Regions from separate parts of the Comamonas sp. wu1-DMT genome, predicted to be linked through region 3. Evidence: predicted binding sites of a transcription regulator. Region 3 holds the regulator's gene; each other region holds the start of a gene.
What was found. Region 3 encodes HrcA, which represses chaperone genes, less so after heat shock. Its sites were predicted from a motif close to TTAGCACTCNNNNNNNNNGAGTGCTAA; they were not measured.
Positions count from the first base shown of each region.

Region 1: groES (co-chaperone GroES) is a predicted target of HrcA. The motif match lies at 4,854-4,880, and genes of this name have one in related genera.
Region 2: rpoH (RNA polymerase sigma factor RpoH) is a predicted target of HrcA. The motif match lies at 2,354-2,380, and genes of this name have one in related genera.

Region 1 is NZ_JBANEM010000002.1:198,591-209,298, reverse strand. Features, by position in the region: gene V8Z78_RS05075 (porin) at 131-1,189, shown strand; gene V8Z78_RS05070 (hypothetical protein) at 1,190-1,441, opposite strand; gene V8Z78_RS05065 (porin) at 1,414-2,583, shown strand; gene groL (chaperonin GroEL) at 2,742-4,385, opposite strand; gene groES (co-chaperone GroES) at 4,479-4,769, opposite strand; gene V8Z78_RS05050 (chemotaxis protein CheW) at 5,016-7,664, shown strand; gene V8Z78_RS05045 (H-NS histone family protein) at 7,679-8,017, opposite strand; gene V8Z78_RS05040 (GNAT family N-acetyltransferase) at 8,206-8,700, opposite strand; gene V8Z78_RS05035 (bifunctional nicotinamide-nucleotide adenylyltransferase/Nudix hydroxylase) at 8,764-9,924, opposite strand; gene V8Z78_RS05030 (NAD+ synthase) at 10,144-10,708, opposite strand, start outside.
Region 2 is NZ_JBANEM010000011.1:197,591-208,298, forward strand. Features, by position in the region: gene V8Z78_RS17005 (Bug family tripartite tricarboxylate transporter substrate binding protein) at 237-1,235, opposite strand; gene rpoH (RNA polymerase sigma factor RpoH) at 1,378-2,322, opposite strand; gene V8Z78_RS17015 (LysR family transcriptional regulator) at 2,499-3,419, opposite strand; gene V8Z78_RS17020 (tripartite tricarboxylate transporter substrate binding protein) at 3,470-4,483, opposite strand; partial or broken gene V8Z78_RS17025 (IlvD/Edd family dehydratase) at 4,595-6,353, shown strand; gene V8Z78_RS17030 (GntR family transcriptional regulator) at 6,414-7,046, shown strand; gene V8Z78_RS17035 (beta-keto acid cleavage family enzyme) at 7,055-7,870, opposite strand; gene V8Z78_RS17040 (3-hydroxyacyl-CoA dehydrogenase family protein) at 7,883-8,788, opposite strand; gene V8Z78_RS17045 (MFS transporter) at 9,408-10,708, opposite strand, start outside.
Region 3 is NZ_JBANEM010000002.1:2,472-13,179, forward strand. Features, by position in the region: gene V8Z78_RS04050 (L-threonylcarbamoyladenylate synthase) at 1-92, shown strand, start outside; gene V8Z78_RS04055 (hypothetical protein) at 103-426, shown strand; gene V8Z78_RS04060 (methyl-accepting chemotaxis protein) at 428-1,684, opposite strand; gene V8Z78_RS04065 (site-2 protease family protein) at 1,911-2,579, shown strand; gene V8Z78_RS04070 (tryptophan--tRNA ligase) at 2,622-3,923, shown strand; gene V8Z78_RS04075 (response regulator transcription factor) at 4,003-4,713, shown strand; gene V8Z78_RS04080 (FecR family protein) at 4,787-6,493, shown strand; gene V8Z78_RS04085 (CHASE2 domain-containing protein) at 6,610-8,955, shown strand; tRNA gene V8Z78_RS04090 (tRNA-Arg) at 9,009-9,085, opposite strand; tRNA gene V8Z78_RS04095 (tRNA-Ile) at 9,202-9,278, opposite strand; gene hrcA (heat-inducible transcriptional repressor HrcA) at 9,331-10,338, opposite strand; gene V8Z78_RS04105 (recombinase family protein) at 10,348-10,708, opposite strand, start outside.

The DNA.
Region 1 (10,708 bases), 200 kb from region 3:
GGGCTCGGTGGTCTGGTGCAATAGACCCAACTTCCCCACCAGGAGGTTGGCGCGGGAAACCGGTGGAGCTCGAGGCTCAAGTCTCTCTCCCATAGAACCGGCGCCCTTCTAAACCTTGGAGTAACTCGTAATGAAAAAATCTCTGATCGCCCTGGCAGTGCTGGCCGCTTCCGGCGCCGCAATGGCTCAATCTTCCGTGACTCTGTTCGGTATCGTTGACACTGGCGTTTCCTACGTGGACAACGCTGTGGGCAACGACGCCAAGTACGGCGTGCACAGCAGCGGTAACGCGACCAGCCGTCTGGGCCTGCGCGGTACCGAAGACCTGGGTGGCGGTCTGAAGGCTGGCTTCTGGCTGGAAGGCGAAATCTTCGGCGACACCGGCAACGCTAACGGCTTCGACTTCAAGCGCGAATCCACAGTGCGTCTGTCCGGCAACTTCGGTGAAGTTCGCCTGGGTCGTGAAACCACTCCCACTTTCCGTGCCGGTCTGAAGTATGACCTGTTCGGTGCTACCGGTATCGGCCAAAACATGGGCTACAGCCGTTGGTCTACTCTTGGTGGTTTCGCCGCTTCTGGCGACACAAACACCATCCGTGCCAACAACATGGTGTCCTACTCTTCGCCTAACTTCAACGGCTTCACCGGCAACATCAGCTACGCTTTCGACGAGAAGACTGTTGCAGGTACCAAGGCTGGCCGCTACGCTGGTGGTAACGTTGGCTATGACAACGGTCCCCTGAGCGTGACCGCTGCCTACGGCAACCTGAAGGGTACTGCTGGCGATCGTGACGAAATGTCCATCGGCGCTTCTTACAACTTTGGCGTGGCCAAGGTTGTGGGTAACATCCAGCAAATCAAGTACAAGCCCGATGCTGGCTCCAGCGCCAAGTTCCGTAACTACCTGCTGGGCGTGTCCGCTCCCGTGGGTGGCGTGGGCGAAGTGAAGGCTCAATACGCCTACTACGACCAAGAAGGTCCTGCCAAGGCTCACCAGCTGTCCCTGGGCTATGTGCACAACCTGTCCAAGCGCACTGCCCTGTACGGCACTGTGGCTTACCTGAAGAACCAAGACGGTTCTGCAATGGCCCTGGCTGCCAAGGGTGTGAGCGACACCGTGGGCCTGAAGGCTGACGGTTCCGGCCGCAACCAAGCTGGCGTGCAAGTGGGTATTCGCCACGCTTTCTAATCAATTGCTGGCATAAGCCAGTAATTGCTTAAAAGCTAAAAGGCCTGTCGAAAGACAGGCCTTTTTTATTTCTGGGGTTAAACCTGAAAGGGTGTTTGCTGAGAGGTTTGTCCCCAGAGGGAAAGGCCTGTGTTGTGCTTGTGCCAAAGCTCTCGTTGCCGGAGAAAGCATTTCTAGAATGAAATTTCCACCAACTGTTAGTGAATTAAGAGAGAGGCAACACAATGACATCTTCATTTGTGAAAAAAACATTGGCTTTGGCTGTGCTGGGTTCTCTGGGAACAATGGCTTATGCACAAAGCAGCGTGCAACTGTATGGCATTGTGGATGCAGCGATTCGTCACACGACTAATGAGGGGCCGAATAAAAGCGGTCTGACCAAAATGATCGGTGGCGGCATGTCGGAGAGCCGCTGGGGTATCAATATCAAGGAAGATCTGGGTGGTGGCTTGTCGGCGATTGCCAACCTGGAAAATCGTTTCTGGACGGATTCGGGCACGCCCAGCACCGCTCAGCCTTACTTTGCGCAGTCCTGGGTGGGCTTGCGCAGCACCAGCTTTGGTCAGGTAACCATGGGGCGCCAATACAACGTGCTGTTTGATCTGGTGACCTCTACCTATGCATCGTTCCCATATTCCCCTTATATGGATGCCTACAAGCCTGAAATCGGCATGTCTCTGGGCGCGCGTGCAAACAATATGCTCAAGTACGTTGCCGAGTTCGGGCCGGTTCGTGCAGGGCTGCAGTATTCTTTTGACGAAGGAAATACCTTTGCCAAGAAGGGCGGCAGTATTGATATGACGCCAGGTGGTCTGGCATTGAAAACCGCAGGCGGCTATCTGCGCTATTCTGCCGACGGAATTTCTGTGGGTGGTGCTTTCCAGCGCTCCACCTTGCCGGCCGGCACCGATGTGGATGCCTGGACACTGGGCGGCTCCTATCGCACCGGGCCTCTGTATCTGATGGCTGGTTACGGCCAGAACAAGGTCAAGGATAGTCTCGGTGCTGCGGGGGCTGGTGCCATTTTTGACGCCGGCCTGCTCAATGCATATTGGACTGGCTCTTCCAATGGTGGCTTTATCGCGGGTAATGCGCCCGGAAATTTTGCTAACAAGCGTGAGATGTTCAAGGTTGGCTTTGGCTACCAGGTCACGCCGCAGCTCAATGCAGGTCTGCATTACTACCATGCCAAGCAATCGGGATCGGCGACTGGCGCCTTCAATGGCAAGGCCGACTTTATCGTTGCCGTGGCTGACTATGCCTTCTCCAAGCGCACGGACGCCTATTTCGCGGTGGATCACACCAAGACCAAGGGCGGTGCGGGCGTGATGCTCGACTCCAATGGTGCGAAAAAGCGTACCGGTATCACCATCGGTCTGCGTCATCGTTTCTAAGGCGAATCTCTGCATAAAAAAGCCAGCCCGATATCGGCTGGCTTTTTTATGCTCGGAGCAGCTCGTGAAGCTCGGCGCAAAAGAAAAAGGCCGCAAATGCGGCCTTTTTGTTGTGGGCAAACCAGGTGGAGCAAACCACCCGGTCAGCAGCAGAGCAATTACATGCCCATGCCGCCCATGCCGCCCATGCCGCCCATGTCGGGCATGGCAGGAGCTGCGTCAGCCTTGGGGGCTTCGGCGATCATGCACTCGGTGGTCAGCAGCAGGGAAGCCACGGAAGCGGCGTTCTGCAGAGCAGTGCGAGTCACCTTGGTGGGATCCAGGATACCCATTTCCAGCATGTCGCCGTAGGTGTCGTTGGCAGCGTTGAAGCCGTAGTTGCCGGAACCGTTCAGCACGGCGTTCACAACCACCGAGGGCTCGCCACCGGCGTTGGCCACGATTTCGCGCAGAGGTGCTTCAATGGCCTTCAGAACCAGCTTGATGCCGGCGTCCTGTTCGGCATTGCCGGTAGCCAGGGCGCCAACGGCTTGCTTGGCGCGCAGCAGGGCCACGCCACCGCCGGCCACGATGCCTTCTTCCACAGCAGCGCGGGTAGCGTGCAGGGCGTCTTCCACGCGGGCCTTCTTTTCCTTCATTTCGACTTCGGTGGCAGCGCCAACCTTGATCACGGCAACACCGCCGGCCAGCTTGGCCACGCGCTCTTGCAGCTTTTCACGGTCGTAGTCGGAAGTGGCTTCTTCGATCTGGATGCGGATTTGCTTCACGCGGGCTTCGATTTCGTCAGCAGCGCCAGCACCGTCGATGATGGTGGTGTTTTCCTTGCCGATTTCGACGCGAGCAGCCTGGCCCAGATCTTCCAGAGTCACCTTGTCCAGCGACAGGCCCACTTCTTCAGCGATGACCTTGCCGCCAGTCAGGATGGCGATGTCTTCCAGCATGGCCTTGCGACGGTCGCCGAAGCCGGGAGCCTTCACAGCCACAACCTTCAGGATGCCGCGGATGGTGTTCACCACCAGAGTCGCCAGGGCTTCGCCTTCGACGTCTTCGGCAATGATCAGCAGGGGACGGCCGGCCTTGGCCACAGCTTCCAGCGTGGGCAGCAGGTCGCGGATGTTGCTGATCTTCTTGTCGAACAGCAGCACGAAGGGGTTGTCCAGAATCGCGGCTTGCTTTTCGGGGTTGTTGATGAAGTAGGGCGACAGGTAGCCGCGGTCGAATTGCATGCCTTCGACGACATCCAGTTCGTTGGCCAGGCTCTTGCCTTCTTCAACGGTGATCACGCCTTCCTTGCCGACCTTGTCCATGGCTTGAGCGATGATTTCGCCCACGTCGGAGTCGGAGTTGGCGGAGATCGTGCCCACTTGAGCGATTTCCTTGGAAGTGGTGGTGGCCTTGGATTGCTTCTTCAGCTCTTCCACCAGGGCGGCGACAGCCTTGTCGATGCCGCGCTTCAGGTCCATGGGGTTCAGGCCGGCGGCCACGTACTTGGAGCCTTCGCGCACGATGGCTTGGGCCAGCACGGTAGCGGTGGTCGTGCCGTCACCAGCGATGTCGTTGGTCTTGGAGGCCACTTCCTTCACGAGCTGGGCGCCCATGTTCTGCAGCTTGTCCTTGAGTTCGATTTCCTTGGCCACGGACACGCCGTCCTTGGTCACGGTGGGGGCGCCGAAGGAGCGCTCCAGAACCACGTTGCGACCCTTGGGGCCCAGGGTAACCTTGACTGCGTTAGCCAGGATGTTCACGCCTTCAACCATGCGTGCACGTGCTTCACCGCCGAAAACTACGTCTTTTGCTGCCATTTTTGGCTCCTAAAGAATGAGGTTCAATTGGGCTGCCAGCGCTTGTCAATCAGTCGCCGACAGCCATGAAGAGGAGAATGTGTTCGGGAAGGATTACTTCTCGACGACTGCGAACAGGTCGTCTTCCTTCATGACCAGCAGCTCGTCGCCGTGGATCTTCACGGTTTGGCCAGAGTACTTGCCGAACAGAACGCGGTCGCCGACCTTCACGTTCAGAGCGATCAGCTCGCCCTTGTCATTGCGCTTGCCGGGACCCACAGCCAGCACTTCGCCCTGGTCAGGCTTCTCGGTGGCAGCATCAGGGAGCACGATGCCCGAGGCTGTCTTGGTTTCGTTTTCGAGGCGCTTGACGATCACGCGATCGTGCAGGGGACGCAGGTTCATACCAACTCCTAAATACATCAACAAAGTTGAAACAAGACTTGCCAGCCATCCTGGCCGACATTCGGAATATCTAGGGTCAAGCTGTTAGCACTCAACCCCATCGAGTGCTAATAATAAGGCAAATTCCTGAGCTTTCAAGACCTCTCCCCCGTCGGTCGCAGGACAAATCTGCGAGAAAACAGGGTTTGTTCTTAGTCATGTGTAACGTGTTTTTACAAATAGGCCTGGCTTTTGCTCTGCCAAAACATGCCTCTAGAAACCATGACTGCCCCGGCGCAGCGCGCCCAGGATCTGTTGCAGACAGATGTCTTCATTCCCCATATGCGCCAGGTCGGGCGCTGCGAGAGTTCGCTCAGGGAGCTGAATCTGATGTGGCGGCTCATAGAGTCCTCCGCCAAGATGAACTGCCCACAGGAGGCGCAGGCCTTGCTGCCCATGATGGCCGCCACGCGCGGCGGCTTCGAGCGCCTGGAGCAGGACCTGGTGCAGTCCATGGTGATGCAGGCTGTGACGGGGGTGACGGCGGGGCTGGCCAGTCAGGCACAGCATCTGATCGATACCCTGGTGCGTAATCTCTACGAGCGCACGGCCGACGTGGGGTTTCTGGCGACCGACGCCATGCTGTGCCAGTTCATGGCCGCAGCGGATGGCGACGAGGCGGCCATCACCCAGCGTCTGCGTGCCTACCGCAGCAAGTACACGGTCTACGCGGACATTCTGCTGCTGGATGCCGAAGGCCAGGTGCGAGCGAGTGCGCGCGAGAGGAGTCAGGCCGCAGATCAGTCATGCCGGGATGCATTGATTGCCCGCGCTCTGCAAAGCCAGGGCTTTGTGCAGAGTTTCGGCGCCACCGACCTGCTGCCGGGGCACGGCAGCGCGTTGATCTATGCGCATCGCATGCTGCACGCCGGCAACCGCCAGCCTATTGGCGTGCTGTGCCTGTGTTTTGACTTTGATGGCGAGATGCAAGGCATCTGGAGCGGTCGCGACCAGGTCGACGGCAGTGGCGCACCAGAGGCGCAGACCAGCATCGCCCTGTTGCTCGATGATCGGGGACTGGTGCTGGCCAGCAGCGATCCGCACTGGATTGGCGTGGGTGCGAACGTGCGGCCTCACCGTGATGGTGCGGATTCGCTGTATGTACATGGCGGACGCACCTATCTGGTGCAATCGGCGGCCTCGGTAGGCTATCAAGGCTATATGGGCCCCCAGGGCTGGCGGGCGCAGATCATGACGCCGCTGGAGCTGGCCTTCGGTCTTCAATCGCAAGCGGGTCTGGATGGGCTGGATGCCGCGGTGGCCCAGGGCCTGCTGGCACATGCACATCGCTTCTGCCCACCCCTGCACGCCATACGCAGCGCAGCGGACACCATACGTCGTGTGGTCTGGAACGGCCGCGTCATGACGGCAGGCAAGCAGATGGACAACACGCGGCTGCAGGCCGTGCTGGAGCAGATTGGCGAGACCGGGGCAAGGACCAACGAGGTCTTCTCCCAGTCCATCGATGCGCTCTACGGCACGGTGCTCAATACCGCACTGAGAGACAACAGCCTGTTGACCAGTCTGCTGGTGGATCTGCTCGATCGCAATCTCTACGAGCGTGCCAACGACTGCCGCTGGTGGGCCTTGACGCCGCAGCTGTCCGAATTGCTCGAGGACCAGGCCCTGGGCGAGACGGCCCCGGATCAGGTGAGCGAGGCCTGTGCGCTGCTCACCGCCATTCACGACCTGTATACGGTCTACCAGCAAATCATGGTCTATGACGTTCGCGGCAGGGTCGTGGCCGTCAGCCAGCGAGGCCGCCCGGATGCCGCGGTCCGTGGGCTGCTGGGCACTTATATAGAGATGGACAGCCTGCACCAGGTTCTGGCGCTGGGCGGGACCCAGGCCTATCACGTCTCGCCATGGCGCCCCTGTGTGCAGCACGAGGATGACGGCGCGACCTATGTCTATCACGCGGCCATACGCAATGCCGATGGCGTGGTGCTGGGCGGGATTGGCCTGGTGTTCCATGCACAGCGTGAATTCAAGGCCATGCTGGAAGGCGTGACCGGCGTGCAGGCAGGAGGCGCAACCAGCAGACAGGTGGCTTACCTGAACCGCTCGGGCCTGGTCATGTCCTCCTCGGATGTGCAGCTGCAGCCGGGCATGCAGCTGGATCTGCCGCCACAGATGCTGGCCCTGGCACCTGGACAGAGCATGGCCCGTGCCATGGTGTATCAGGGCCGGTATTGTGTGGTGGCGATCACGGCGGGCAGCGGTTACCGGGAGTTCAAGCGCAGCGATGGCTATCGCGAAGAGGTACTGGCCTTGTCCGTGCAGGCGTTTGGTGCCGTGCAGGACGATGCGCTGGCGGCCGTCTCTCGCCGCAACACCAGGGTGCAAAGCCTGGCGGCGGCCAGCCAGGGCAGTGCAGCCGGCATGGAGATGGCGACCTTTTTTGTGGGGCGCAGCGTGCTCGCCGTGGATGCTGCCTGCGTGCTCGAGGCCCAGAGTGCCTCGGCCATCGCTCCTGTTTCTGCCGGTCGCTTGCCGCATTGCGTAGGCACGCTGGCGCGGCGCAGCCAGGGAGTCGTGGCCGGCTATGTATGGGTCTTCGATCTGGGAGCCCTGCTCTTTGGCAAACCTGTCATCAGGACGGCGCAAAGCCAGGTGATCGTGCTGGAGCTCCAGGGGCTCAAGCTGGGCGTGCTGGTCAGTGATCTCGAAGGCGTGGTGCGCTTCGAGAGCGGGCAGTTGCGACTGGCTCCTGCAATGGCGGGTGCGGCAGATCAGCTTGTGGACCGCTTGATCCGTGCCAATGACGGAGATCTGCTCATCCAATGCCTGAACGTGACGGCCCTGGTGCGCATGCTCAAGGCACCGCTGCCGGCGGAGCAGGCTGCTGGGGGCTGAACGGGCAGGGGCGCTTACTGAACCGGGAACGGGTTTTTTTCGTCGCGCGGCGCGCTGAAGTCCACGGTAGGCGTGGTCTTGATCTCGTACTGGCCGCGATCCTTGCCTTCGATCCACTTCGGGGGCTTGCCGCGGCCGGTCCAGGTCGCACCACTTTCGGGGTCGTAGTACCTGGCTTCGACCTTTTTCTTTTCTTCAGGCTTCCAGGGGAAAACCTGCTGAGAGGTAAAGCCGAAGGTGGCGATCAGTTGCTTGACGGTGGCCAGGGCTTCCTTGGCTTCGGTGCTGCGCGCTTCTTCGATGCGCTTGTCCAGCGCATTTTTCTGAGCGATGAGTTCTTGATAGCTTGGCATTCTGGATTCCAGAGATAGTGTGAAAGGTCAGCACTGATTGCCGCCTTTGTTATTGTTTTGCAAAACCATTCATTTTGGCGCAAGCGCGAACGCGCCGCATTGTTGATGTTGCGTACACTCAATCTGCAAAGGGGCGCACATCACTTCGAAGGGCTGCACACATCACTCTGGATGATCCGGTCTGGGGCTCAAGCCTGTTTGTCACCCGTGGCCATGGCCTGCAGGGCCGAGCCCGTCATGCGATAGCGGATCCACTCGGTCTGTGGCAGAGCGCCCAGGCTGTCATAGAACTTGATGGAGGGCGTGTTCCAGTCCAGGCAACTCCATTCAAAGCGGCCGCAGTCCTTCTCCATGGCGATCCGGGCCAGATGCTGGAGCAGGGCCTTGCCGGCGCCGTGGCCGCGGGCGTCGGGAGTGATGTACAGATCTTCCAGATACAGGCCATGCTGGCCCTGCCAGGTGGAATAGTTGAAGAAATACACGGCAAAGCCCACGGCCTTGCCCTCGATCTCGCAGATCAGTCCAAAGACAGAAGGGTTGGCGCAGAACAGCGTGCGACGCACATGGTCGGGCGTGGCCTTGACCTCATGCTCGGCCTTTTCATAGATGGCGAGTTCACGTACGAAGTGCAGGATCAGGTCGATGTCTTGCTCGGTGGCGGGGCGGATATGGAGCTGGCTCATGGAATAACGGGGAAAAGTAGCTCAAGCGCTTGATGGTCAATCGCTTTCAGCTATGGTTTTCTATCAGGCGACCTCGAGCTCGGGCTCGCTCTGAGCCAGAGTCACGGGCAGGAACTGGCACAGGATCTGGAAATGGTCCTCGAAGAACTCGGCCTCCATGCGAGGCAGATCGGCAATCGGCACCCAGCGGGCCAGGGCGGCGTCGTCCGCGCCCTGTACCGGGGGCAGGCTGGGCTGCACGCCCAGATCCAGATAGTGCACATGGGTGATGGTACGCCCGCGCAGGCTGCGGTCCGGGTGATCGAAGACCTGCACGGCCTGCAGGGCCGCCAGCAGATCGGCCTCGCTGATGGAGGAGCAAGTCTCTTCACGCAGCTCGCGCATGCAGGATTGCCAGAGGCTGTCACGTTGCTCCAGAAAGCCGCCGGGCAGCGCCCAGAGGCCCTGGCCCGGCGCATGGCCGCGCTGGATCAGCAGCACCTGGTCCTGGCCCTTGGCACGGCAGCGCAGCAGCGCATCCACGGTGACGAACACCGGTGCATAAGGCGCCTTGGCCCAGGCCCGCTTGTAGTCCTGCAGCATATGCCATTCTTTTTGCAGGCGCAGATACAGCGGTGTCTGGGCCCAGCGGCGCAGAAAGTCCAGCGTGCTCTCGGGCATCTGGGAGGAAAGCCTGGCCAGAGCAGCATCCATGGTCTCGGGCGAGGCGCCGCCTTCGCCAAAGAGGATTTCGCGCAGCGGCGTGGCGTCAAACTGGCCCAGGCGCGGCAGGCTGATCAGCTCCCAGCCCGGAAAGCGGGCCAGATAGCTGCTGCTGGAGTCCTTGAAATGCCCGACCAGGGCCACGCTCGCGCCCTCGGGTACATGGGCCTGCACGGCTTCGCGCACGGCATGCACCCACAGCGGCTCGTTGTAGTAGTCGCGCACGGGAACGCAGCGCACGCGCTCGGCATCCTCTTTCGATAGCGCATTGCGCAACATCTGCGCGCGCTCCTGCCAGCTGAACGGGTTTTTGGGATTGGGTGCCTGCCAGGCGCTGCCCAGTACCACCACGACCTGGCGAGCCCGCTCCAGTGCGGCATGCAGCAAGGCCATATGGCCGTTGTGCAGTGGCTGAAAGCGGCCGATCAGCACGGCGGTATGCAGAGGCACGGAGGTGGGCAGGATCTCGGGTGCTGCGGCGATGACACGCTTGCTGGAGGTGTTGGGACTGGCTTGAGGCATGAGAGCGAAACCCGTACAGAAATCGGCGCCCGCAAGGGCAAATATTGGTGAAAACGCGCTAAACGCTTACTGGGTAAGCGAGAGTAGCTCACATTTTTAAACGTTTAACCAGGCCCGGCACGGCCAAAGTCGGCATTCGAGACAGGCTGCCAGGCGCTCGGCGACACCCAAGGTGCTGCAAGGCTTTGCCAGCTTGTCTCAAGCAGATGCCGGGCATTGCTATTCGTAGTGTGCCGCAATCGGCATCTGCCGGCCCGTGCCAAAGGCCCGTGGGCGTACTCTGAGCATGGGCGGAGCCTGGCGGCGCTTGTATTCGCTGCGGAACACCAGCTTCTGCACGCGGGCAATGGTCTCGGGCCCGCCGGCCTGGGTGCGCAGCTTGGCCACAAAGGCTGCTGCATGCGCATATTCCTTGTTCGACAGATGCTGGCCCTCGATATGCCATTTGAGAATCTCGTCGAGCACGGCATAGGGCGGCAGGCTGTCCTCGTCCTTCTGGCCGGGAGCCAGTTCGGCCGAGGGCGGCTTGTCGATGATGGCCTGCGGGATCAGCTCGCGGCCCGCATGGCGGTTGATATGGCGTGACAGCTCGAAGACCTCGGTCTTGTACAGATCGCCGAGCAGACCCAGACCGCCGTTGGTGTCGCCATAGAGGGTGCAATAGCCCACAGAGACTTCGGACTTGTTGCCCGTGGTCAGCAGCAGATGACCGAAGGCATTGGAGAACTCCATCAGCGTGGTGCCGCGTGCGCGGGCCTGCAGATTCTCCAGCGCCAGACCCTTG
Region 2 (10,708 bases), on a different contig from region 3:
AGCGGTGGCGCTGCCCCAGATACAACAATGCGCCCGACGGCATAGCGTAAACCCATGCCTGTCGGGCGCATGATAAAGGACGCCGCAGTAGCTCTCGTTGATACCCGCAGTCGCTTCAGCGTGTGGGATGGAGGAAAACTGGCGCACGTCATCTGGTGACAGCGAGCAAGCGCCGCCGCGCAGCGAGGCTGTCGTCCCCCCTCGGGGGAAGCCGCAAGGCGGCTCAGGGGGCGTGTTTACTGCGCCGTGATGCCCTGCTCGCGAATGATGGTGCCCAGTGCCTTCACATCCTGCTGGATGCGGTTGCTCAGGCCTTCGGGCGAGCTGCCCACGGCTTGCCAGCCTTGCATGGACAGCTTCTGGCGCATCTCGGGCGTACGCACGATCTCGCTGACGGCAGCCGCCAGTTTGTCCACATGGGCCTTGGGCATGGACCTGGGCGCAGCCACGGCGTTCCAGATTTCCAGATCAAAGTTGTTGACGCCGAGCTCTTTGAGGCTGGGAAGGCCGGGAGCCAGCGGGCTGCGTGCTGCAGAGGTTACGCCAATGCCGTGCAGCTTGCCGGCCTGAATCTGTGCCATGGCCAGTGCCGGAGGGAGCATGGACAGCTTCAAATCGCCGCCCTGAATGCCGTTGAACACTTGAGGATAGCCGGTATAGGGCACGTGCACGGCCTTGATGGCCGAGCGGCTCTTGAGCAGTTCCATGCCCAGATGGCCCACGGTACCGACACCGGGCGAGCCATAGCTCCATTTGTCGCCAGCCTTGGCGGCCGCTTCCATAAAGGCCTTGCCTTGTGGGGCCGACGCAGGGGCCACCAGTACCAGCGGAGCCACGCCGATCAGGCTCACGGGCTGCAGGTCCTTGATGGGGTCATAGCGCACGGCAGGGTTGAGCATCTTGGCAATGGTCATATTGCCGTTGATCATCACGCTGAAGGTGTAGCCATCAGCCTTGGCGACATATTCGCCGGCGATATTGCCGCCGGCTCCCACGCGGTTTTCCACGATGATGGTCTGACCCAGCTTCTTCTCCAATGGCTCGGCCAACGCGCGGGCCGTCAGATCGGGCGAGGAGCCTGCGGGGAAGCCCACGATCAGATGAAGGGGCTTGTCGGGCCAGTTGTCGGCTGCCAGGACGGCCGGAGCCATTGCTGTCGCCACCATGGCGACTCCTGCCGCAACCAGGTTGCGGCGGGACAGGTTCTTCAAGATGTGCGAAGTGCGAATAGGCATGGCAGGTCTCTTTTGAATTCTTGATAGGCGATCGGTGTGCATGAGAACATGCATCAATGCCGAAAAATAAAAAACCCGGAAATTATCCGGGTTTGAGGTTCAGCATTTCAGCCTTTTAAAGGCTTGGAGCGCAAGTTGGCGTTTACGCAAACTCGGCCAGCGCTTTTTTCATCTTTTTCATGGCAGCTACCTCAATTTGGCGAATGCGCTCGGCGCTCACACCGTATTCGGCAGCCAGCTCATGCAGCGTCATGCCGCCAGAGCCGTCGTCATTGACCTTGAGCCAGCGCTCTTCAACGATGCGGCGGCTGCGGTCATCCAGTCCCTCCAGGGCCATGACCAGACCATCGGTCGCCAGATGATCGCGCTGACGCGATTCAAGCATGGCGGTAGGCTCGTGGCTGGCATCAGCCAGGTAGGCGATGGGGCCGAAGGCCTGCTCTCCGTCGTCGCTGGGAGAAGGATCCAGCAGCACATCGCCGCCGGCCAGACGGGTTTCCATCTCGATGACTTCCTCGCGCTTGACGTTGAGCTTGGCAGCAACCGCGTCAATTTCGTTCGAGGTCAGCGTCTCGCGCAGGGCCAGCTCTTCGTCCGCCATGGCAGCATCGGACTTCAGGTCATGCTTCATCGAGCGCAGATTGAAGAACAGCTTGCGTTGGGCCTTGGTCGTGGCGACCTTGACCATGCGCCAGTTCTTCAGAATGTACTCGTGGATTTCCGCCTTGATCCAGTGCATGGCGTAGCTGACCAGACGCACGCCCTGATCGGGGTCGAATCGTTTGACAGCCTTCATCAGGCCCACATTGCCTTCCTGAATCAGGTCGCCGTGAGGCAGACCATAGCCCAGGTACTGGCGCGAGATGGAGACGACCAGACGCAGGTGGGACATCACCAGACGCCCGGCGGCGTCCAGATCATTGTGTTCTTTGAGCTTGCGAGCGTAGTCCTGCTCTTCCTCAAGGGTGAGCATTGGCATACGATTGACCGCCGAGATATAGGCATCCAGGTTGCCCAGCGGAGGTACCAGCGCCCAGGGGTTCGCGGGCGCCAAGGCAGTAGCAATGGAGCCGGAGGCAGTTTTCATTGCAGGTTTCCTTTCTTCCATGATCTTCATATTAGCACTCCGTTAGAGAGAGTGCTAAAGACAAAGTTCCCACAGCTTTTGTTGGTTTTTGACGGTTCAGGCGGCTCGTGTCGATTCGTGGAGAATTTTTTACATTCCCTTCGACCTCTCTCTTTTGCGGAATCTGCAGCAGTGCTCTAGCTTGAATGAGAGGCCAGGTTGTGCAGGCTCGCTCTGATTAACGCCTCCAATGCCTTGGCCGCCGAGCTTCGAGGTGCGTGGCGGCGCATCACCATGCCCAAGGGGCGTTGAATTCCAGGGGGCGACAAAGGAATCTGCACAAGGCGGCCAGCTTGCAACAGCGATACGGCTGTTTCAGGCAGTGCGCTGATGCCCAGACCGGCACTGACCAGGGCTCCGATGGTTGCAATATGGTCAACTTCAAAGACAGGAGCGAAATAAAGCCCTTTTGAGTGCAGATCCGCATCAATGTACTGCCGGACGCTGGCAGAACTGGGCATGGAGACATGCGGATAGTCCAAGGTGTTCTCGATCGCGACGGGACCTGCCTGCTTGGATAGAGGGTGGTCATCGGGACAGATGAGAAAGAACTGGTCCTCCATCAATTGCTCATAGGCGAGGTCTTCTTGCTTGGGATCTGCTGCAGTGAGTGCAAAGTCGACCTTGCCATCACGAACGAGATCAAACGCAGGGCCAGATAAGGTATCAAGCAAGGACAAGCGTACCCCGGGATGAATCCGCGTGAATTCGGCAAAGACCTTTGGCAGCAGCGAGGCGGCCAAAGAGGGGAGTGCGGCAACCGTCACCGATCCCGTTCTGAGCTGGACGGTGTCCGTCACGGCCCGTAGAGCTCGCTGCGTATCTCGCAAGATCTCCTGGGCATGGGCAATAAAAACATGCCCCGCATCGGTCAGCTCGACAGCGCGAGTGGTGCGCTCAAACAGTCTTGCTCCGATCTGGGCTTCTACACGCGCAATCAGGGCCGACAGCGCAGATTGGGAGAGGTGAACCAGGAGGGCGGCTTGACCAAAGCTCTTGGTCTGGCTCAGGGCTACTACCGCTCTCAGGTCTTTGGTTGATAGGTTGGCTTCCACCACCAGAGTATAGGTAGCGGAGCTGCAGCGTCCTGGAGCTCCGTTATCTTCGCTTATTCAGCCTTGATGTCGCTGTCTTTGATCAATCGGGCCCACTTGGCGTATTCGGCGTTGATGATCTTGGCCGACTCGTCCGGCGTGCTGTAGGTAGCAATAGTGCCCTGGGCGAGCATGGAGTCCTTGACATCCTGCTTGGACAGAATCACTTTCAGCGCTGAATTGATCTTCTGAATGACTGCACCTGGAGTTCCTGCAGGAGCCGAAAGTGCAAACATGGAGCTGACCTGCATGTCTGGAAATCCAGCTTCCACGACAGTAGCGATGTCTGGAATCGAGGCAACGCGTTCTTTGGTCGTGGTGGCCAGGGCCCGGAGCTTGCCTGCCTTGATCTGGCTTTGTGCGGCAGGAACGGTGTCAATCATGGCATTGACCTGACCGCCGAGCAGATCGGAAAGAGCGGGTCCGCTGCCTTTGTAGGGCACATGAACGACTTCAACCTGTGTCTGACGCTTGAACATCTCGATCGAGAGATGCTGAGGCGAGCCATTGCCTGCGGATGCAAACGTGACGCTGCCGGGGCTGGCCTTGGCAAGCGCTACCAGTTCCTTGACGGACTTCGCCTGAACATTGGGGTTGACCACAAATACCAGTGGAACGGTACCTACGACCGAGATGTGAGAGAAGCTCTTATGGATGTCAAAAGGAGCCGCAGCAGGCGTCAGCGCTGCATTGATGGTGTGGCTTGTGAATGCACCCATCAGCAAGGTGTAGCCATCGGCAGGTGATTTGGCGACTTGACCTGCACCAAGGCTACCGCCAGCTCCGGCGCGATTGTCGACGACGAACTGCTGCCCGAGTGCGTCTGAAAGCTGCTTGGCAAGAACGCGGCCAATGACATCGGTCGCTCCACCCGGCGCATAGGGAACTACCAGCCTCACGGGTTTGGTGGGGTAGTCAGTTTGCGCACAGGCTGCTCCCGATGCACCAGATGCGACGAGGGCGGTTGCAACCAGGTTAATGAGCTTGCGGCGGCGCATGCCCGGATTAACGAGTTCTGTGGGTTTCATGAAGTCTCCTTTAGGGTTTTCAGGTATGCGCTTTCTTGTTTGAGCGCTCGATTTTTCTTTTAATCAATAATATTATTAATAATCAATGCATCAACAATGGTTAACCCTCCCATGACGAACAAGCCAGGCCAGCAAGCCACGATTCATCCGGAAGCCGCTTCGAGCGGCATTTCCAAAGGACTCACCAACTACGGTGATCGCGGTTTCTCTCTCTTTTTGCGCAAGGCCTTTATCAAGGGAGCGGGCTATACCGACAAGGCGCTGGACAGGCCTGTGATCGGTATCTCGAACACAGGCAGCTCCTACAACCCTTGTCACGGAAACATGCCGCAATTGATTGAGGCAGTGAAGCGCGGCATCCTGATGGCAGGTGGTCTGCCCATGGACTTCCCGACCATCTCGCTGCACGAGAGCTTTTCCCAGCCGACCAGCATGTATCTGCGCAACCTCATGTCCATGGACACGGAGGAGATGCTGCGAGCGCAACCCATGGATGCGGTCGTGTTGATCGGGGGGGTGTGACAAGACGGTGCCGGCTCAGCTGATGGGAGCTGCTTCGGTCGGACTGCCGGCAGTGCAACTGGTTACCGGCTCCATGCTCACGGGATCGCATCGAAGCGAAAGAGTGGGTGCGTGCACCGATTGCCGGCGCTACTGGGGAAAATTTCGTGCCGAAGAAATTGATGCTGAGGAAATTTCCGACGTCAACAATCAGCTCGTCGCCAGCGTGGGTACCTGCTCGGTGGCGGGCACTGCCAGCACGATGGCCTGCATTGCAGAGGCTCTGGGGATTGGCATTCCTGGCAGTGCAACTCCTCCAGCGGTTACTGCCGACCGCATTCGAATTGCGGAGCGATCCGGTGAGGTGGCCGTGTACATGGCGCGTGTTGGACTGAGCATTGACAAGATTCTCACGCCTGCTGCCTTCGAAAATGCCATGCGGGTGTTGTTGGCCATGGGAGGCTCGACCAATGCCATCGTGCATCTGGCCGCGATTGCGGGTCGCCTGGGCTACGAGCTGGATCTCAAGGCTTTGGACGCCATGAGCCGCAATACTCCCGTGTTGCTCGATCTCAAGCCTTCCGGCGACCACTACATGGAGGACTTTCATGCAGCCGGCGGCATGCATACCCTGCTTCGAGAGCTCAAGCCCCTGCTGCACCTGGATGCTCTGACCGTGACGGGGCGCACCCTGGGCGAGGAGCTGGAGGCGGCCGGCCCAGGCTTCAAGCAGCATGTGGTCAAGACTTTGGATGCCCCCTTGTATCCACAGGGAGGCATTGCTGTGCTGCACGGCAATCTTGCCCCGGCAGGCGCCATCATCAAGCAGTCCGCAGCGAACCCCGAGCTGATGGAGCATGAGGGCCGTGCCGTTGTTTTCGAGAATGCAGAGGATCTGGCCGCTCGTATCGACTCGCCCGAGCTTGATGTTCAGGCCGAGGATGTGCTGGTGCTCAAGAATATCGGTCCCAAAGCAGCGGCGATGCCGGAAGCGGGTTACCTGCCCATTCCCAAGAAACTCGCCGCCCAAGGCGTGAAAGACATGGTGCGTGTTTCCGATGGCCGTATGAGCGGTACCGCTTTCGGCACCATCGTCCTGCATGTGACGCCAGAGGCGGCGATTGGCGGACCATTGGCCTGGGTGCAAACCGGGGACAGAATTCGCCTGTCGGTGCGCGAGCGCAGTATTAAATGGCTGGTCAGCGATGAAGAGCTGGCTATGCGTCAGAATGCCAAGCCTGTTCAAGTTCCTGTGGCAGAGCGTGGTTACGCGCATCTGTTCAAGAAAACTGTTTTGCAGGCCGATCGTGGCGCAGACTTTGATTTCTTGACCGCGACGCAGCGCAAGGGTTCGATTCCAAGGAGTTAAGTTCATATGCCGACGGGCGCTTTTGCCAAGGAGCGCCGTCCATCCGAGGACGGTGCATCCGTGATTGCCGCGACATTGGAGGAAGACATTGTTCTGGGCCTCTTGGCTCCCAGAGTGCGTCTTGTCGAAGATGATCTGATGGAAAGGTTCGCAGCCAAACGCCATGTGGTGCGAGACGCATTGGCTCAGCTGGAAAGTGCTGGCCTGCTTGAGCGCAGGCGCAACATTGGCTCCATGGTGAAGGCTTTCAGCAGGGAGGAAGTCATTCATCTCTATGAAATGAGAGAGCTGCTTGAGCTGGAGGCGATGCGCAGAATTGCGCTGCCTCTGGACCATGATGCCCTGGAGCAGCTCAGGCGCATTCAGGCCGGGCACGACGCAGCTATCCAGCAACAGGACCCGCGCGGCATTTTTCGAACCAACCAGGAGTTTCATCGGCTTTTGTTTGCTCAATGCGGCAATGTTTTTCTGTCGCAGTCCATCGAAGACTTCGCGCGCCAAACGCATGCGATTCGATTTGGAACGCTGATGTCCAGAGAGCGTCAGCTGCAATCCCAAAAGGAGCATCACGAGCTGCTGGCGGTGCTGGCGCAGGGGGAGGGGTCGAGGGAGCGCCTGATCTGCCTGACGGCAGAGCATCTTGTGCCTCCAAGAGATCACTACTTGAAGACACAAGAGGCGCTACTGCCTTGAAGTGCTGATCAGTTCAGGAACATGCCTCGAATATCGTGAGCCGTGGCCAGAGGACGGCCCAGCGCTGCGGCCCCCTCGCAAACCTGGGCGACCAAGGCTGCATTGCTTGCTGCCGGCTCGCCGCTCTTCAGGAACAGGTTGTTCTCGAAGCCGACGCGCGCATGGCCTCCGAGACTTGCAGCAGCCATCGCGCATGCATTTTCCTGAGGGCCGAAGGCACACATCGCCCATGGATGGGCATCGTCGTGGGCATTCAGGAACGGCAGCAGATCGATGGGCGAAGAGGTCTGACCGGCGGAGTAGCGGCCCAGTACAAAAAGCAGAAACCATTTGTTTGCCGGGATGACGCCGCTTGCAAGCAGGCGCTGCCAGGCCTGCACGTCCTCCACGTCATACAGGATGACCTGGGTCATCACATTGCTCTGCTTGAGCCATGTGAAGAAGGACCGGATATCCGCTTCGGGAACTTCAGGTTTGAGTATTTCGCGCAAGCCGACAGAGATCGCTTCCGGAGCCGTTTCGCGGGCGACCCGCATCTGCTCGTATGGCTGGTAGACCTGTGCCGCTTCAGTGGTGACCTGAACCACCAGTTCCCGGCCCACTGCTTTGCGCACTGCAGCAGTGGCTTCAATGTAGGCGCGGGCATCGAGTAAATGCTTGCCGTCAGGCTTGCGTACATGCATATGAATCATGGACGCCCCGGAGTCCAGGCATTCCTTGGCGGTCTGTGCCAGATCGGCGGCAGTCAGAGGAACCTCGGGGTGTTGCTCCCTGGTCTTGTAGGCTCCGTTGGGGGCAACGGTGATGATCAGAGGTGTATTCATCATGCGTTCCTCTTATTGCTCGGCAGCGTCGCCCACGGAAGGCAATTCGCTCTTGAGAATTTCGAGACCTGCCAGCAGCGTCTTCTGGTAGCGCTGTTTCTCTTGCGCGATGCTCTCCGGGGTCCACTTGAAAAATCCTTCACCGGACTTCATGCCGAACTTGCCTTCAGCCACTCTTCGCGAAAGGCATGGGCTTGGTTCCTTGTTGTCCGCCAGCGATGGATACATAGTCGCTCCAGCGGCGCAGTGGACTTCCAGACCTGCATGGTCGCGCTGAAGCACGGGGCCCGCTGCAAGAAAGCGAAAGCCGAAGCCAAAGCGCACGGCTGCATCCACATCCTCGGCCGATGCAATGCCCGCTTCAATCAGTGCAAAAGCCTCGCGAGCCAGCGCGTGCTGAAGGCGGTTCGCCAAAAAGCCTGGCAAATCTTTCTTGACCAGCACCGGCACCATGCCGCACTGGCGCATGAAGGCATGAAGGTTCTCTGCGCATTCCATGCGGGATGCCTCGCCGCACACCACTTCGACAAGAGGCGTCAGGTGCGCAGGCATGAAGAAATGCAGACCCAGCATGCGTTCCTGCGTTGCCAGGCCTTGTGCAATGGCTGTAATGGGGAAGCTAGAGCTATTGCTGGCCAGCAATGCATTCTTGCGGGCGCGCTGCTCGAGTTGCTTGAAAAGCGCTTGCTTGATGTCCAAGCGCTCCGGGATGCATTCGATCACAAGATCCACAGAGCTCCAGTCGAGGTCGTCCAATGACGAGACGACGGACAGGTGGGCAAGCTGCTGCGCCGCATCCAGTTGGGTCAAGCCGTGATGGACCAGCCCAGGGACTTTGGCAGCCCGGTCGGGATTGGACTCGACAACAGTCGTTTTGCAAGCTCCTCGGCAAAGGACGACCGCGACATCGGCTCCCATAGTCCCGCCGCCAATCACAACAGCATGTGAACGCGAGGGGCGGAAAAAGTGCCCAGGCGCACTGAAAATTTTTTGCTCCAACAGATGTCTCCAAGTTCTATGAGTCTTGGAGGAAGTCTGGATGGTTTCGATAAATTTGTTAAACAAATTTATTGGGATAAATATCCTGATTTTTAAATATATTGCGATGTGCCTCTTTTATCTGTGAAGAGCCGCCGACACGATTCAGCAAATCGCAGGTGGTGCCAAAGTACGGCAGTCTTTGATCGACTTGGAGCGTGTCATGAATTTGCCACGGCAACGCATTGGGCAGCTATGCCGCACACTGGCACCACTGTGGACGCTACCCTGAGTGCTGCACTGGCATTCACCAGGAATCGAAACAAGGTGCATGGTGAAGAGGTGCACCAGAGCTGGAAAGGCAGCCGGTGGTACTTCGGCATGGATGCTGATTCTGGCCTGGTGCACACAGCAGGTGGCACGGTTGCCAATGTCTGTGAGGTTGTCGAGGCCTGCCGCTTGCTGCCCAGGCAGGAAATCGATGTCCATGACAATGCAGGCAACCAAGTTGCAGATCAGCGAGCAGATTCTTGCCCATCGGCTTGGACCGCCATACAAGTCACCGTGCTGCCCTGCGACCCGAAAAGATCACAAAGCTGCCCAGTGCCAGCAGCCACACGGCGATGGCCGCATAGAGCATTACGCCGCCAAAGCTGTGCACCAATGCCTCGCGGGCAATGTCTGTCAGTGCCTGTGGCGAAGTGACGGCGCCAGCGCCTGCCTGTTGGGCGTACAGGGCTTGCAGGTTGCCAGAGGCAATGCCGTTGGCCATCTCGCGCAGCGCTGCAGCATCGACAGGGTCGCGCAATGCGGTTTGCAGGTGCTGCTGTACGCCATGCACCAGCAGGAAACCCATCAGCGCGATATTGATCGACAGCGTAATCATGCGGGCACTCATGTCGATGCCGGACGCCATGCCGGCGCGTGTGCTGGAGACCGCTGCCGTGGTGGTATTTGTCACCGGGGTGTTGGTGATACCCAGCCCTGCACCGGCAATCATGCAGCCCGGCAGCACGTAAAGCCAGTGGCTGTGGGCGAGCTGGCTGCCAGCGAGCATCAGCATGAATCCAAGGCCGATGGCGAATAACCCCAGCGGAATGGCGATACGCGGGCCATAGCGCATGGCGATGCGTTCTCCAACCACCGGGAACACCAGCGTGGGAAGGGTGTAGGCTAGCAGCGAGACGCCGGCGGCCGTGACATCCTGACCTAACGCACTTTGAAAATAGATGGGCAGGTAGATGATGAACGCCCAGAAGCTGAAGTTCATGCCCATGGAGCCCATCAGTGCACCGGAGAAATTGCGCACCCGAAAGACGGAGAAGTCGAACATGGGATGCTGGGCACGCAGTTCCACCCACACAAAGGTTGCAAAACTCAGCAGACCCACAGCCATGGCGGCCAGCGCAGACATGCTGCCAAAACCGGTATCGGAGCCCTGCGTCACAAAGAAGGCCAGGCCGAACACCGCGAGGGACAGCGTGACGATGCCCGCAAGATCCAGCGCGCCGGCCTTTGGGTCATGCGATTCCTGCACGGCGATGGCGGCCAGAAAGAAGGTCAGCGTGGCAATCAGCACGTGTACCCAGAATACCCAGCGCCAGTCCGATAGGGCGACGATCATGCCGCCAATCAGCGGGCCAAAGCCCAAGCCTATGCCGAGCATAACTCCCCAGGTGCTGAAGGCGCGGCTGCGCTCGGCGCCTTGCGGAAATTGATGCGAGAGGACGGCTACCAGGCAGATCAGCATGGCGCCGCCGCTGGCCCCCTGGAACACGCGGCTGGCAATCAGCATCGGTGTGTTCCATGCCAGGCCGCACAGCAGCGATGAAAACGCAAAGAGGGCTATGGAGATCAGAA
Region 3 (10,708 bases):
TGGACCTCACGCCCATGGCCTTGAACAATCCCCCCGTCGTGGTGCGCCAGGGCATGGGCGGCCTGAAAGACATAGGCCTTCAGCCCGAATAGGCGCGGCCTCATGCAGGAAAAGCAGCTGCCGCAAGACTTTGTTCAGCGCCACTGGCCCTGGCTCATCGTCTCTTTGTGCGCGTACTCGGTGATGGTGGCGGTGCTGTTCTGGCAGGCGTCTCAGGCATGGCTGATCTATGCCCTGGCCACCCTCTGGACGGCATGGACGATTCGGGCTTATGCCGGAGGCAAGTCATTCCATGTCTCGCCAGGGCTGTCGGCACAGGCCGATGACTCCATACTGCGCCGCAGAGTCCTGCTGGGAATGGCTATCTGCCTCCATTTCGGCTTTACCGTCGTAGCCATTTACGGCTATCTGCACGAAATTCACTGAATCAAAGTTCTTCATAGGCCAGCTCGCGGGCACGAGCCGGACGCGCCTGCGCGGCCACAGCTCCGCGCGGAGCCGGCATGGCAGAAGGAGCCAGAGCAGGTGACTCATCGTCATCGAGTTTGAAGGCCCCCACCGCCTGCTGCAGATCCTGCGTGCGCGCATTGAGCGCAGCAGCGGCTTGCGTGGCCTGCATGACCAGGGCGGCGTTTTCCTGATTGGTGCTGTCCATGTGAGCCACGGCCGTATTCACATGGGCGATGCCCTCGCTTTGCTGCTGCAGCGCACCGGAGATTTCGCTCAGCAGACCTGTGACCTGACCTACGGACTGCATGATTTCCTTCATGGTGCTGCCGGCCTGGCCCACCAGGCCAGAGCCGCTTTCCACCTGAGTCACGCTGGCCGTGATCAGCTCCTTGATCTGTTTGGCCGCTTCGGCACTGCGCTGCGCCAGCGAGCGCACCTCGCTGGCCACCACGGCAAAGCCACGCCCCTGCTCTCCGGCGCGAGCCGCTTCCACGGCCGCATTGAGTGCCAGGATATTGGTCTGGAAGGCGATACCTTCAATGACCTGAATGATGTCCACAATCTTGCGAGAGCTGCCGCTGATGGCATCCATGGTGTGAACGACCTGGTCCACCACATCACCGCCACGTCCGGCCGTGGCCGATGCAGTGACTGCCAGAGAGCTGGCCGAATGAGCGCGCTCTGCGTTCTGACGCACGGTGACGGTGAGCTGCTCCATGCTGGCTGCGGTTTCTGTCAGCGCGCTGACCTGCTGCTCGGTACGGCTGGAGAGGTTGATATTGCCCGCATCGATTTCATAGGCCGAAACAGCCAGCGAATCAGTGGACTGCTTGATACGGCCCACCAGCTCGGTCAGCGTGTCTTCCATGGTGCTCAGCGCAGTCAGAAGACGACCGAACTCGCCTTCGGCATTCGAAGAGAACTCCTTGCTCAAATCACCTGCCGCCACGGTCTCGGCAATCAGAATGGCTTCCTGCAAGGGCGCCACGATGCGGCGGCGCAGGCTGATCCAGGACCAAGTGCAGGAAATGCAGACCCAGGCGCCCAGTGCCAGCAGCCACCAGCGCGAACGCTCGACTTCCGCCATCAAGTTCTGCGACTGCTGCGCCGTGAGCGATCCCGCCTTCAACACCTCCAGCACATCAGACATCGCTGACCAGGCAATTCCCATCAAAGCCAGGACAAAAACACTGATGCTGACAAATGCAATCACCAGTCGCTTGCTTACCGTCATATTGATCCCCTTGCCCTGTCCTGCCGAACGCCGTGTTATGTAGTGATTTCGTCAACCCGCACAAAACCTGTTCCGCTGTGCAGGCAGCAACCACGGATTTGCGCGAGTTGCATTTTGCAACATCTGGTTTACCACACAACTATGTGCAACCCGTATTTCTGCAACGGCAAACGGCTTGTCCCGGTACAAGACAGCAGCTTGGCGCGGCGTCTGAGACAATCAGTGCGTGGAACTCACCGAACTCATACAAACCGTACTAATTTACGCACTGCCCGTGCTGTTCGCCATCACCATTCATGAGGCGGCGCACGGCTATGCTGCGCGTCACTTTGGCGACAACACCGCAGCCATGATGGGTCGCATCACGCTCAACCCCATCAAGCATATCGACCCCATCGGCACCATCTTGATGCCGCTGCTGCTGTATTTCGCTACCTCGGGCGCGTTTCTTTTCGGCTATGCCAAGCCCGTGCCCGTGCGCTTTGACCATCTGCGCCACCCCAAGCGCGACATGATCTGGGTAGCGCTGGCCGGCCCTGCCTCCAATTTCGTGCAGGCCGTGTTCTGGGGCCTGCTGCTGATCGTCTTGGTAGGCACAGGTCTGCACGAGCGCTTTTTCCTAGAGATGTGCCGCGCCGGCATTCTGGTCAACCTGGTGATGTGGGCTTTCAATCTCTTTCCGCTGCCGCCTCTGGACGGCGGCCGCATTCTGGTCGGTCTGCTGCCCTGGAAACAGGCGCAACTGGTGGCGCGTGTCGAGCCCTATGGCTTTTTCATCGTCATGGCACTGGTGATTGCCGGCGTGGTCGGCAGTTACTGGCTGCGCCCGTTGATGAGCCTGGGCTACTCGGCCATCGATCTGATCCTCTACCCCTTCATGGCCTTGCTGCGCTGAGCCCAGCGCCTGGTCTGCTACTGATATCTGTTGTTGATCCCTATGAGCACCACCCGTTTTCTGACCGGCATCACCCCCAGCGGTACCCCACACCTGGGCAACTACGCAGGCATGATGCGCCCCGCCATCGAAGCCAGTCGCGACAAGAATGTGGAGAACTTCTACTTTCTGGCCGACTACCACGCGCTCATCAAGTGCCAGGACCCCGAGCGCGTTCAGCGCTCGACCATCGAAATCGCCGCCAGTTGGCTGGCCGCTGGTCTCGACCCCGAGCATGTGACCTTCTACCGCCAGTCGGACATCCCCGAGATTCCGGAGCTGACGTGGTTCCTGACCTGCGTGACCGGCAAGGGCCTGCTCAACCGCGCCCACGCCTACAAGGCAGCGGTGGACAAGAACAATGCATCCGGCAGCGAACCTGACGACGGCGTGACCGCCGGTCTCTTCATGTATCCCGTGCTCATGGGTGCCGACATTCTGATCTTCAACGCCAACAAGGTTCCCGTGGGCCGCGATCAGGTGCAACACCTGGAGATGGCACGCGACATGGCGTCGAGCTTCAACCACATCTACGGCGGCGAGTACTTCACGCTGCCTGAGGCCGTGGTGGAAGAGTCCGTCGCCACCCTGCCCGGCCTCGACGGCCGCAAGATGAGCAAGAGCTACAACAATACGATTCCGCTGTTTGCGCCACGTGAACAACTCAGGAAGCTCATCAACAGCATCACCACCGACTCGCGCGCCCCCGGCGAGGCCAAGGAAGTCGAAGGCTCGGCCCTGTTCCAGATCTATCAAGGCTTTGCCAGCGAAGAGGAAAGTGCCGCCCTGCGCCAGCAATATGCCGAAGGCATTGCCTGGGGCGATGCCAAGCAGATCCTGTTCGAGCGCATCGACCGTGAAATCGCCCCCATGCGCGAGCGTTATGAATACCTGATTGCCCACCCGGCAGAGCTGGAAGAGATTCTTCAGGCCGGTGCCATCAAGGCACGCAAGCTGGCGACTCCTTTGCTGCAGCAACTGCGCGGCGCCGTGGGCATCCGCAACCTGGCGCAAGCCAGCAAGGCCAAGACCAAGGCTGCCAAGACTGCACTGCCCCAGTTCAAGCAGTATCGCGAATCCGATGGCCAGTTCTACTTCAAGCTGGTGGCCGCCGACGGTCAGCTGCTGCTGCAAAGCCTGGGCTTTGCCGCCCCCAAGGAAGCGGGGCAGAACATCGCCCGGTTGCAGCGCGAAGGCGCGACGGCTCTGGCCGCCATCAAGCCGTGCCTGCAGACACTGGACGGTGTCAGCGATGACCTGGTGATCCAGGCTCTGGAACAACTGCGTGAGGCGGCCGAGCAATAGCTCCTCGCTGCCCGATGGACGCTGCCTCCGCATTCAAAGGACAGCGTGGATGTAATCCTTCGCACTAAAGGAACTACCGATGCGTATTGCTGCTCTGGATGACGATCCGCTACAACTGGAACTGTTGCAACAAGTCGCGACGGAAGCCGGGCATAGCTGTCACTCTTACCTCAAGGGGGCCGCCCTGCAGCAAGCCCTGCGCCGCGAAAGCTTCGATTTGCTGCTGATTGACTGGGAGCTGCCCGATAGCAGCGGGCCGGATATCGTGCGCTGGGTGCGCGAGCAGATCAGCAAGGAAGTGCCGGTCATCTTCGTGACCCACCGCAGCGAAGAGGCCGACATTGTCGAAGGCCTGGCCAGCGGCGCCGATGACTTCATGATCAAGCCCATCCGCGCGGGCGAGCTGCGTGCTCGCATCGCTGCCCTGCTGCGCCGTGCCTATCCGCTGACGGCACAAAGCGTGCTGGACTTCGGCCCCTACCGCTTTCTCACCACCACCAATGGCATAGAGATGGACGGCCAGCCCGTGGAGGTTACGCACCGTGAATACACTCTGGCATTGACGCTGTTCCAGAACCAAGGCCGTTTGCTCTCGCGCGATCATCTGCGCGAAGTCGTCTGGGGCCACAACGCCGAGGTGCAGTCGCGCTCGCTGGACACCCATGTCTCGCGCCTGCGCAATCTGCTGAACCTGCGCGCTGGTCAGCCCTATGCCATTTCAGCCGTTTATGGCTATGGTTACCGCCTGGATGCCCCCGAAGCTGCGCAGCCCGCAGCCCCAGCTGCCTGAGTTCGGCAGCCCCCATAACCTAGCTTTAAAAATGCCTGATTTACGTCAAAACCTCTTTTCCGTCCACTCCCCGATGCCCATTCTGGGCGCAGGCATGCTGTGGGTGGCGTTTGGAGGGATGACGGCAACAGGTCTGGCCCATGCCCAGATCACTCCTCGCGGCAACGATGCCATTGCCCACCGCGTGGTGACTGGAGATACGCTGGAGATGCTGGCAGAACGCTATCTGGGCGACCACAAGCGCTGGACAGCGCTGCAAAGTCACAACAAGGTGGAAAACCCCCTGCGCCTGCGCCCCGGTTCGGTGCTGGAAATTCCCACACGCCTGTTGCGCGCCGCGATGGCTTCGGTGGTGTTTGTGCAAGGCGATGTGCAAAGCACACGCTCTGCGAGCCATCTCGCAGACTCCGTCAACGCGCCGCCTCAGCCCGTGCAAAAAGGCCAGCTGCTGCAGGAAGGCGATTCGCTCCAGGTTCCGGCCAACGCCTTTGTCTCCGTGCGCCTCGCAGATGGCTCACTGGTGCGCGTGCAGTCCGAATCCGATGTCGAGCTGCGCCAGATGCGCCGCAAAGGCCGAGCCGGCAGTCTGCAGTCCGTCATCGATCTGCGCGAGGGCGCAATTGAAGCAAAAGTGTCCAGGCAAGCCAATGGCGAGCGCCGCTTCGAGGTGCGCACCCCGGCGGCCTCGACCAGCGTGCGCGGCACCCAGTTTCTGGTGATGAGTGATGACGAGGGCCGCACGGCTGCTGCCGTCGACGAAGGCTCGGTCGCCGTGCAGACGGGCCAGCCCTCAGCCTTGCTCAGGCCAGGTCAAGGTCTGTCCGTCTCCGCAAACGGCCAGATCGGCAAGCCCACAGCCATGCTGGGGGCTCCCGATATTGCGGCCTGGCCCGCTCTTGTCGAAGACGCCAACTGGGTCAGCCTGCCCCTGCCAGCCATGGCTGGTGCCGTGCGCTACCAAGTGCTGCTCGCTCAGGACAAGGAGCTGACCCAGATCGTGCGCGGCGGCATGTTCACAAGGTCGCCTGCACGCCTGACAGGTGTCGAAGACGGCAGCTACATTGCGGCCATTCGCGCCATTGACGCCAACGGCATTCCTGGCAAACGCAGCGTGCAAGTGTTGCGCGTCAAAGCTCATCCTGTGCCGCCGCTCTATGAGTCTCCAGCACCTGAAGCCACCATCGGACAGGGCCAGCACGGCCTGCAATGCACCCAGGTGGCGGAAGCCTCGGCCTACCGCATCCAGGTAGCCACAGCCGACGGCAGCTTTGCCCAGCCGCTCATCGACGCCAACGACCTCAAGGACTGTGCCCTGTCTGCCAGTACGCTGGCCAAGCTGCCTGTCGGCGAATATATGTGGCGCGTAGGCAGCATCCGTAAGCTCGGCAACGGCCAGCCGGATGCGGGTCCTTTCGCCGCCCCGCAAAAGATGAAACTGGCCCTGGCACCCAAATCGCCCGAACTGCAGATCGGCGGCGCGCCCGGCGAAGGCAGCAGCCATATTCACTGGGCAGGTGAAGAGGGTCAACGCTACCGTATCGTGGTGGCCAGCGACGCCGGTTTCACTGCGCCCCTGATCGACACCTGGATAACCCAGCCTCAGTGGAGCACGCAGGATCTGCCTCCTGGCACCTACTATCTGCAGATGCAGGTCGAGGATGCCAACGGCCTGCGCAGCAATCTCTCTGTCGCGCGCCAATTCCAGACCGGCAACTGGGTGACCTCATCCGAGGGGCAGGCGCTGACTTCCGGCGACGGTTCACGCTTGATGCGCCAGTAAAAACCATAGCTGCCAGCGCTTGAATTCCATGAAGCTTCATAGGATTCATATCTTGATCGCTTATATGACAAGCGCTGGAAGCTATTGTTTTATGAGCTTCTCACCGAGTCACCCACATGGTTGAAGCGCCCAACCTGCGTAAAAACCGCTTGCAGGACCTGCGCCTGAGCTGGCTGTTGCTTAGCGCTTTCCTGCTCGGCATGACCTGGTGGCTCAGCGGCCCGGGGCAGCTGGCACGTTTCAACGGCATTATTCAGGACACCTCGGCCTGGCTTCATCAGCGTCCAGCCTCGCCCGAGGTTGTCATCGTGGCCATCGACGATGACAGTATCGACAGCATAGGCCGCTGGCCCTGGCGCCGCGCGCTGCACGCCGCCGTGCTGGAGCGCATCACTCAAGGGCAGCCCCGCGCCATCGGCATGGATGTGGTCTTCAGCGAGGAAGACTGGGACTACCCCGGCGACGATCTGCTGCTGCAACGAGCACTGCAAAAAAGCGGCAACGTAGTGCTGCCCGTCACGCGCGCCGCGCAAAGCGCTGCCACCACCCCTTTACAGAGCCTTGCCAGCGAGGCTGCTGCTCTGGGGCACACCCAGATGCCTGTGGATGCCGACGGTGTGGTGCGACGCTTTTATGCGCAGGAAGGCAAGGCCGGCCAGCTCTGGTGGCATATGGCGCTGAGCCTGCACTGCGTGGGCCAGACCACCCAACCCTGCCAACCATCTGCCCCACCTCCAGCAGACTCGGTTGCAGCCAACTCCTGGCAAAAGCTGCAGCCCCAGTTCATCGCTTTTGCCCGGGCTTCGCGGGACCGCCAGAACAGCCTGGGCTCGCCGTTCACCACCTACTCCTATATCGACATCCTGCGCGGCAATATCCCAGCGGTCGCTTTTCGCGGCAAATACGTGCTGATTGGAGCCACTGCCGCAGGTCTTGGCGAAAAATTCACAGCCCCCATCGGCTTTGATGCGCGCCTGATCTCGAATGTGGAGATGCTGGGCCATGTGCTCAACGGCATCCTTGAGGGCACACATCTGGAGCCAGCCACTGCCACGCTCAACCGCAGCCTCAATGTGCTGCCCGTACTGCTGGGCCTGCTGGCTCTGGCCTGGCTCGGCCCTTCTGGCGGGCTGATTTCCAGCATCCTGCTGGCCTTGCTCAGTCTGTCGATAGCCGGTTTGGCGCCACGTTGGGGTCATGTGCAGACAGCCCCCGCTGCGGCACTGCTGAGCCTGTCGCTTGCCTACCCGCTCTGGAGCTGGCTGCGCCTGCGCGCCGCCACACGCTTTCTGGCGCTGGAGCTGCGCGATCTGCAGGGCCAGGGCCTGCCCGCGCCCTCGCTCAAGAGCGATGCCCTCGATCAGCGGATCGACGCTGTGGAGCAAGCCTCGCGCCAGCTGCGCGCATTGCATCACTTCGTCAGCGAAAGCCTGCGCCAACTGCCCTCGGCCACTTTTGTCTGCGACCGCGAAGGGCTGCTGCTGCTTGCCAACACGGCCGCGCACCGCTATATCGAAAGCCTGGAGCACAAACTCCAGCAAGGTGACGATCTGGTCGCCCTGCTCCACGGCCTGAACAGCGCCAGCAGCGACGGTGGCCGCACTGCCTGCAGCACGCCACTGCTCACGCACAGTGCATTGCAGCAAGCCACTCTGTCACGCCAGAGTGAAGGGCGCGACACCCAGGGCCGCCATCTGATGCTGCTGAGCCAGAGCTTCGAGGCACCGCCCACCTCAGGCTGGCTCATCACCCTGGTCGATATCAGCGACCTGCGCAGTGCACAGGCCCAGCGCGACCAGGCCATGCAGTTCATCTCCCACGATATCCGAGCCCCGATAGGCTCCATCATCACCTTGCTGGAGATGCAGCGCACAGGCAAGCGCATCGAGTCGCAAGATGCACTGTTTGACCGCATTGAGGGCTATGCCCAGTCGTCTCTTCAGCTGGCAGACGATTTTGTGCATCTGGCCAGAGCCCAGCAGCAGCAATACCGCAGCGAAGTCGTGGATCTTGGTCTGCTGGCGGATCAGGCCGTCTCGGATTGCTGGACCCTTGCCCAGCAGCAGAACATGCGACTGGTGTTCGAGCTGCCGGATGCCGAAGCCTGCGTGCATGGCGACCCCGGCCTGCTGCACCGCGCCGTCATCAACCTGCTGAGCAATGCCATCAAATACGGCAAGCCACCGACTGGGGATGGCGGCGCCCAAGTGGAAGTCGCCGTTGTCGAGCAAGACAGCCAATGGGGCATCGCCGTGCGCGATCATGGCTCCGGCATGGACGAGGCATCGCTGGCCAGACTCAGCCAGCCGTTCGAGCGCCTGCAGCAACACCAGCGCATGGATGGCGTGGGCCTGGGCCTGGCCTTCACGCGCACCGTGGCACAGCGTCATGGCGGCAGCCTGCAGATAAGCAGCCAGCTGGGCCAAGGCAGCAGCTTCACCCTGCTGATACCCAAAGCCTGACCCCAGAAACGAAAAAGCCTCAGAACTTTTCAGTTCTGAGGCTTGACGTTTTGTGGTGCGGCTGGCAGGAATCGAACCCACGACCCCTTGGTTCGTAGCCAAGTACTCTATCCAGCTGAGCTACAGCCGCAACAGGGTTGTATTCTAGCAGTGCAAAAACGGCTCTCGGACCAAATCGACAACTTTTTCGCGTTCATGCAAAGAAAAAGCCTGCCATCGATGAAGACGGCAGGCTTTCATGCAGCTTGGTAGGGCGTGGCGGACTTGAACCGACGACCAAAGGATTATGAGTCCTCTGCTCTAACCAACTGAGCTAACGCCCCAACACTGACAACAGCCGTGGCTGCCACCAGAAAAACTTCGCCATTGTAGGGCCTAACGCTTGTGACTCAGAGCATTGCTCACCAGTTTGGATGTGATATCGACAATCTGAATCATCTTGTCGTAGTGCATGCGCGTGGGGCCGATCACCCCCAAGGTGCCAACCACCTTGCCGTCGAGCTCATAGGGAGCACTCACTACAGACAAATCTTCAAACGGCACGGTCTGGCTCTCGCCGCCGATGTAAATGCGTACGCCATCAGCCTGATTGGAGAAATCCAGCAACCTAAGGATTTGCGTTTTCTGCTCGAACAGGTCGAAAGCGCGGCGCAGATTGCCCATATCGCTGGAAAAATCGCTCACGGACAGCAGATTGCGCTCGCCGGCGATCACCACATCCTCGCGATCATGGTTGCTCATGACCTCAGTGCCTACATTCACCGCTGCCTGCATGAGGCTGGCAACCTGGCCCCGCAATTGCTCCACCTCGGTCTGCAGCCGCGTGCGCACCTCCTCCATTGTCAAACCGGCGTAATGGTGATTGAGGAAATTCGAGGCTTCTATCAGTTGCGAGGACTCGTAATCCACATCCGTGAAGATCACGCGGTTTTGCACATCGCCTTCGGGCGAGACGATGATGACCAGAAAGCGCCGCTCCGACAGGCGCACGAACTCGATATGCTTGAAGACGGAGCTGCGACGCGGCACCATGACCACACCCACGAACTGGGAGAGGTTGGACAGCAGATTGGCCGCATTGGCAATCACCTTCTGCGGCTGTTCAGGCATCAGGCCGGGCGTTACAAGATCGCAGCGGTCCACAGTCAGCATGGTGTCGACAAACAGGCGGTATCCCCTGGCTGTCGGCACGCGGCCTGCCGATGTGTGAGGGCTGATGATCAGGCCCATCTCTTCCAGGTCGGCCATCACGTTGCGTATGGTGGCAGGCGACAATTCAAGCCCGGATGCACGTGAAAGAGTGCGCGAGCCGACTGGTTGACCGTCAGCGATGTAACGCTCGATCAGCGCTTTGAGCAATAACTTGGCACGTTCGTCGAGCATGATTTCATTTTACTTACGTAAGTTCACTTCCAGCCAGCGCCCTCGCTTTTCGGCACGATAGATGTGATCTCTTAAGCAAGCAACTGACACATCAAGCATCTCAGCAAGGTCTTTTTGCTTGTACCAGCCAGAGCGCCATGCAGACACAGCTGCTGCAACATCCTCATCGCTCAAAGCCCGCTTCCTCCCCCAAGTCTTTCCAGCAGCACGCGCAGCCCGCTGACCTGCAAGACAACGTTCCCGAATCAACTCGCGCTCAAACTCAGCGAACGCACTCAGCAGATGCAGAAACATCCGGCCATGGGGCGTCGTGGTCTCAATAGCCTCAGTGAGTGAACGAAAGTCAATCTTGCGCGCCTGGAGGTCTTCA